Regions from separate parts of the Streptomyces sp. NPDC058650 genome, predicted to be linked through region 2. Evidence: riboswitches for the same ligand, from Rfam matches in the RefSeq annotation. Region 2 holds a riboswitch; the other holds the start of a gene.
The links. A riboswitch is a leader RNA that binds a small molecule or an ion and turns the genes downstream of it on or off. The one in region 2 is predicted to bind glycine.

Region 1: linked by a shared signal. The riboswitch ahead of gcvT (glycine cleavage system aminomethyltransferase GcvT) and the one ahead of gcvP (aminomethyl-transferring glycine dehydrogenase) in region 2 are both predicted to bind glycine.

What each region holds. Positions count from the first base shown of each region.
Region 1 covers NZ_JBHXRL010000002.1:240,012-243,212, reverse strand. The annotation lists gene ACFWWU_RS04860 (enhanced serine sensitivity protein SseB C-terminal domain-containing protein) at 1-29, opposite strand, end outside; gene ACFWWU_RS04855 (enhanced serine sensitivity protein SseB) at 119-859, opposite strand; gene ACFWWU_RS04850 (AAA family ATPase) at 999-1,667, opposite strand; glycine riboswitch at 1,819-1,917, shown strand; gene gcvT (glycine cleavage system aminomethyltransferase GcvT) at 2,090-3,201, shown strand, end outside.
Region 2 covers NZ_JBHXRL010000003.1:10,574-13,774, reverse strand. The annotation lists gene gcvP (aminomethyl-transferring glycine dehydrogenase) at 1-2,107, opposite strand, end outside; glycine riboswitch at 2,284-2,383, opposite strand; gene ACFWWU_RS06125 (PRC-barrel domain-containing protein) at 2,497-2,871, shown strand; gene ACFWWU_RS06120 (DNA polymerase IV) at 3,034-3,201, opposite strand, start outside.

The sequences.
Region 1 (3,201 bases), on a different contig from region 2:
CCGGTCGCAGCGGTGCCTGACGCGCTCACCCTGGGTCCCGCCCCTCTTCCGTTCACCACGTCCGCCCGGACGTCGTCCGTCCGGCTACCGATTCAGTTCAGCTTAAACAGGGTGCCGCTCACCCGGCGGCGCGCTGGTAGAAGGGGCGTACCCGCTCCAGCATCCAGTCGCCGACCGGGTCCTGCGCCATGTCGAGCAGGATGAGGTTGACCGGCCAGGCGACCTCGACGCGGCCGAGGGCGCGGCCGAGGGCGTCCAGGGGAGCGTTGCGGTCGACGCCGTCCCAGGCGGCGAGCTGGACGCCGATGAAGAGGGCGGGTTCGGTGCCCTCGACGCTCGCGAGGGCGCGGCGGGCGGTGGCGACGACGCCCGCGGCCTCGAATTCGGCGGAGGCGGCGGCGAGGAAGTCGACGGGGTCGTCCTGCCAGTCGGGCTCGAAGAGCCGGACGCGGCCGCCGGTGGCCGGGCCGTCGAGCGGGGTGCGGCCGGCGCGGCAGAGTTCCGCCACGGCGGGCGGGGGCAGCGGGACGCCGACGGTGCCACCGGGATTCACGGCGATGCCCAGCTGCGGGGGCAGGCCGCGGGCGAAGTCGCGGGCGGGGGCGACGGTGTAGGACATGTGCGTGCCGACACAGGCGAGGAACTGCTGCTCGGAGCTGAAGACGGGGACGAAGGCCGCGCCGTCGATCTCCATGGTGGCGAGGTCCAGGTCGGGGCTGTCGGGGCCGCCGCCGTTGGGCAGGGGGACCCAGACCGGGCTGCGGCCCAGCACCTCGACGAGTCGGCCCCCTGCGGCGGGGTTGCCGAGCGAGGCGGCCAGCACCTCTTCGAGCTCATTGCCCGGCCACGTCACGTCCACGGTCCCTCTTCCCCTGTCTCGCGCGGGCGCACCCTCCCGCGCCGCCCCGCAGCACCCTAACGCCGCCCTGGCGCCGCCGTGGCCAAAAGCAGTGGGTACGAGCAAGAGAGGGGCCCTCGGGCCGCGCCAGGGTCGACCCTCAGGCCGTGTCGCGGAAGCCGATCCTCCGCAGGGCGTCCGCGGCGTCCCGGTCGAGGAGCGTCGCCGAGGCGCAGCCGTGCGGCAGGGCCCCGGACTCGGCGGCCCGCAGGAGCCGGCCGACGGCCCGCCGGTGCCGGGCGAAGGCGTACGCGGAGACACCGCGGCCCCGGGCGCGCTGGCCGTCGCGCGCGGTGTCCGGGTCGACGTCGAGCAGGACCAGGTGCAGGGCGCCGCCGCGGCGGCGCGCCTCGCGGGCGAGCCAGCCCCGCACCCAGGACTGGGTGCCGCAGTCGTGCACGACGACGCTCGCGCCGGAGCGCAGGGCGTGGCGCAGTCCGGCGTAGTGCGCGACCCGTACCAGGGGGCGGTAGACCGCGTAGGGCAGGAAGCGCGGCATGCGGGCCTCCCAGCGCTCGCGGACGTCCTGGGAGTCGATGCCCCGGCCGTCGGCGGCGCGCCGCATGAGGGTGGACTTGCCGCTGCCGGGCAGCCCGGAGACGACGACGAGGTCGCCGGCGGCGAAGGTGAGGGCACGGGGCCCCCGGCCGCCGCGCTCGCGCAGGTCCCGCAGGAGCCGGCCGCGGCGGCCGGTCCTGGCCCTGGCCCGGGCACGCTGGGTCGGAAGGCCGGTACTGGTTCCGTATGCGCCGGTGTGCTGGATCCCCATCGTTGCTCCCCCTGCCGGGCCTCAGGAGACCCTTGCCCACAAAGTGTAAAGAAGCGGTAATGAGATACAAGTGATGTGCCGCGCGGAGCACGCGTGCAATGATGTGCGCGCCAGGCGCGCTCAGTCGCCATACAACCTCATACCGGCCGCTCGAATCCGCGCGGGAGAGTTCCGGAACGCTCACGCGTCCGGACGCCGAAGGAGCAAGACCCTCCCTTGAATCTCTCAGGCCCCGTACCGCGTGGATGAGGCAGATCTGAAAAGCGGGACACCCTGCCGTGTCCCCACCCAAGGTGCAAGCCGACCTCTCGGTGACGAGATGCTCTCGGTGAACCTCTCAGGTTCCATGACAGATGGGGAGGACGTCCTCGCCCGTCATGTGTTTCGTCACCGAACCGCCCTTGGGATCCGGGAGCCACCCCATGAGCACTGCCCCCCGTCTTACCGCCCTCGATGCGCTGCATCGTTCGCTGGGCGCGACCATGACCGACTTCGCGGGCTGGGACATGCCGCTGCGCTACGCCAGCGAGCGGGACGAGCACATCGCCGTCCGGACCAAGGCGGGCCTCTTCGACCTCTCCCACATGGGTGAGATCACCGTCACCGGGCCGCAGGCCGTCGAGCTCCTCGACCACGCCCTCGTCGGCAACATCTCCACGGTGGGCGTGGGCCGCGCCCGCTACACGATGATCTGCCAGGAGGACGGCGGCATCCTCGACGACCTGATCGTCTACCGCCTCGGCGAGACCGAGTACATGGTCGTCGCGAACGCCTCGAACGCGCAGATCGTCCTGGACGCGCTGACCGAGCGCGCGGCCGGCTTCGACGCCGAGGTCCGCGACGACCGTGACGCGTACGCCCTGATCGCGGTCCAGGGCCCGGAGTCCCCCGGCATCCTGAAGTCGCTCACCGACGCCGACCTGGACGGGCTGAAGTACTACGCCGGCCTGCCCGGCACGGTCGCGGGCGTGCCCGCGCTGATCGCCCGTACCGGCTACACCGGCGAGGACGGCTTCGAGCTGTTCCTGAAGCCCGAGCACGCCGAGGGCGTGTGGAAGGCGCTGACCGAGGCGGGTACCCCGGTCGGCCTCATCCCCTGCGGCCTGTCCTGCCGTGACACGCTCCGCCTGGAGGCGGGCATGCCGCTGTACGGCCACGAGCTGACGACCGCCCTCACCCCCTTCGACGCCGGTCTCGGCCGGGTCGTCAAGTTCGAGAAGACGACCAACGACGGCCGCTTCGTCGGCCGCGAGGCGCTCGAGAAGGCCGCCGAGCGCGCCGAGACCGCCCCGCCGCGCAAGCTCGTCGGCCTGATCGCCGAGGGCCGCCGGGTCCCGCGCGCCGGGTTCTCCGTCGTCAAGGACGGCGTGGTGATCGGCGAGGTGACCTCGGGCGCCCCGTCCCCGACCCTCGGGCAGCCGATCGCGATCGCCTACGTGGACGCGGCGCACGCCACGCCCGGCACCGAGGGTGTAGGTGTGGACATCCGCGGTACCCACGAGCCGTACGAGGTCGTGGCGCTGCCGTTCTACAA
Region 2 (3,201 bases):
AGACGTCGCCACCGAACTTGCCCGGCTTCGCGAGCCCGACCAGCGCGTTGAGGTTGGCACCGTCGACGTACACCTGACCGCCGGCCTCGTGGACCTCGGCGCAGATGTCGGCGACGTGCTCCTCGAAGACGCCGTGCGTGGACGGGTAGGTGATCATGAGCACGGACAGCTCGTCGCGGTACTGCTCGATCTTGGCGCGCAGGTCCGCGATGTCGACCTCGCCGTCGTCGGCGGTCTTGACGACGACGACCTTCATGCCGGCCATCACCGCGGAGGCGGCGTTGGTGCCGTGCGCGGAGGACGGGATGAGGCAGACGGTGCGCTGGAGGTCGCCGTTGGCGCGGTGGTAGGCGCGGACGGCCAGCAGGCCGGCCAGCTCGCCCTGCGAACCGGCGTTGGGCTGGATCGACACCTTGTCGTATCCGGTGACCTCGGCGAGGCGCTCTTCCAGCTCGGTGATGAGCGTGACGTAGCCCTGCGCCTGGTCGACCGGGGCGAAGGGGTGGATCTGGCCGAACTCGGGCCAGGTCACCGGCTCCATCTCGGTCGTCGCGTTCAGCTTCATCGTGCAGGAGCCGAGCGGGATCATGCCGCGGTCGAGCGCGTAGTCGCGGTCGGCGAGCTTGCGCAGGTAGCGCAGCATCGACGTCTCGGAGCGGTGCGCGTGGAAGACCGGGTGGGTCAGGTACGCGTCGGAGCGCAGCAGCCCGGCGGGCAGCGTGTCCTCGGCGGTGGCGTCCAGGGCCTCGACGTCGCCGTCGACACCGAAGGCGCCCCAGACGGCGGCGAGCTGCTCGCGTCCGGTGGTCTCGTCACAGGAGATCGAGACGAGATCGGCGTCGACGCGGTAGAGGTTCACCCCGGCGTCGCGGGCGGCGGCGACGACCTCGTCGGCCTTGCCGGGCACCCGGACGGTGAGGGTGTCGAAGTACGAGCCGTGCACGACCTCGACCCCACCGGCGGTGAGACCCGCGGCGAGGATCGTGGCGTACCGGTGGGTCCGCTGCGCGATCCCCTTCAGCCCGTCCGGCCCGTGGTAGACGGCGTACATGCCGGCCATGACGGCGAGCAGCACCTGAGCCGTACAGATGTTGCTGGTGGCCTTCTCGCGGCGGATGTGCTGCTCGCGGGTCTGCAGGGCGAGGCGGTACGCGCGGTTCCCGTCGGCGTCGACGGACACACCCACCAGGCGACCGGGCAGCGAGCGGGCGTGCTTGTCCTGGACGGCCATGTAACCGGCGTGGGGACCGCCGAAGCCCATGGGCACGCCGAAGCGCTGCGTCGTACCGACGGCGATGTCCGCGCCCAGCTCGCCGGGCGAGGTGAGCAGGGTCAGCGCGAGCAGGTCGGCGGCGACGGTGACGATGGCGCCGAGCTCGTGGGCCTGGTCGACGGTGGCCTTGATGTCCCGCACGGCACCGGAGGCGCCCGGGTACTGGATCAGCACACCGAAGACACCACGCGCGGCGATCTCGGAGGGAATCCCGTCACTGAGATCCGCGACGACGACCTCGACACCGGTCGGCTCGGCGCGGGTCTCGATGACGGCGATCGTCTGCGGCAGGGCATCGGCGTCGACGAGGAAGACGCCGTTCTTGACCTTGCCAACGCGCCGGGACAGGGACATGGCCTCGGCGGCGGCGGTGCCCTCGTCGAGGAGGGAGGCGCCCGAGGTGGGCAGACCGGTCAGGTCGGCGACCATGGTCTGGAAGTTGAGCAGCGCCTCCAGACGCCCCTGCGAGATCTCGGGCTGGTACGGCGTGTAGGCGGTGTACCAGGCCGGGTTCTCCATGACGTTCCGAAGAATGACCGGAGGCGTGAAGGTCCCGTAGTACCCGAGGCCGATCATCGGGGCGAGGACCTGGTTGCTGTCGGCGAGCGTGCGGAGCTCGGCCAGCACCTGGGCCTCGGTGCGCGCGGCCGGCAGGCCCAGCGCCTCGGCGTTCTTGATCACGTCCGGCACCGCGGCGGCGGTGAGCTCGTCGAGCGAGCCGTAACCGACCTGAGCGAGCATCTTGGCCCGCGCCTCGGCGTCGGGCCCGATGTGCCGCTGCTCGAACGGGATGCCCTGTTCGAGCTCGGAGAGCGGAATGCGGTTGGCAGTCATGTACGGAGGCCTCCTGGTCGTCACGACCTGCGAGGGGCACCACGGCGCGGGTACCCGGACGGCCTCCCCCTCTGTCATCTCAACCTGAGAGTTTCACCGGCACGCCTCGCGGCACGCCGGCTTTCACCGTCGGTGAGAGCGCATGCCGTGGACACCGCTCTGCTTTCCAGAGTGACCTCGTCCGCGCGGTACAGGGGCCTGAGAGATTCCGGGGAGGATTTGCTCCTTCGGCGCCCTCCGGAAGGTTTCTCCGGGGGACTCTCCCGCACAGGGTCGACAGCCACAGCCAGCCTACCAGCGAGGTTGCGGCTCCCATCGCTCAAGTGGCCGACATCCCAGATGTGCACTTTCGTAGGGGTGTAGAGCAGTTGCGACCAGTTGGAGGGACCGTGCAGACCGACATCGATCCGCGCAGCCTGATCGGCCGCAAGGCGTTCGACCGGAACGGACACAAGATCGGAACCGTGGACGAGGTGTACCTGGACGACGCGACCGGCATCCCGGAATGGGCCGCGGTCCGCACCGGCCTGTTCAGCCGGGACGCCTTCGTCCCCCTGGAGCCGAGCGACCTCCTGGACGACGGCCTCCACATCCCGTTCGAACGCGCGCTCATCAAGGACGCCCCGGACTTCGGCGTGGGCCGCCACCTCTCCCCCGAGCAGGAGCTCCAGCTCTACCGCCACTACGACCTCACGCTCCCACCCCCGCCCCAGAACCCCCAGGACACCGACTTCGGCCACCTGGCAGGCCAAGAGGGTCCCTGACCCCGAGGCGCGCCTCCCGAGCAAACCCACAGCCGCCAAGGCGCGAACCCCCACGGGAAACCCGCACCTCCGCCCACCCCACCGCACGAGCGGCGCGGTCGGTAACCCCAGCCCGGCCGCGAGGCCGGGCGCACACCCCACCCCCGACACCCGACAACCGAGTCACGTCCCCGCCGGACACTCCCCCCGCACCAAGGGCAACGGCTCCGAAGGCTCCAGTTCCGGATCGTCCACCGAGAACGTCCGCACCCGCCCCGGCGCCGACCACGGCTCCTCGAACCGCACCGTGACCCGCCCGACCCCGCTCCCCTGCACCCACCCCGCCCCGTG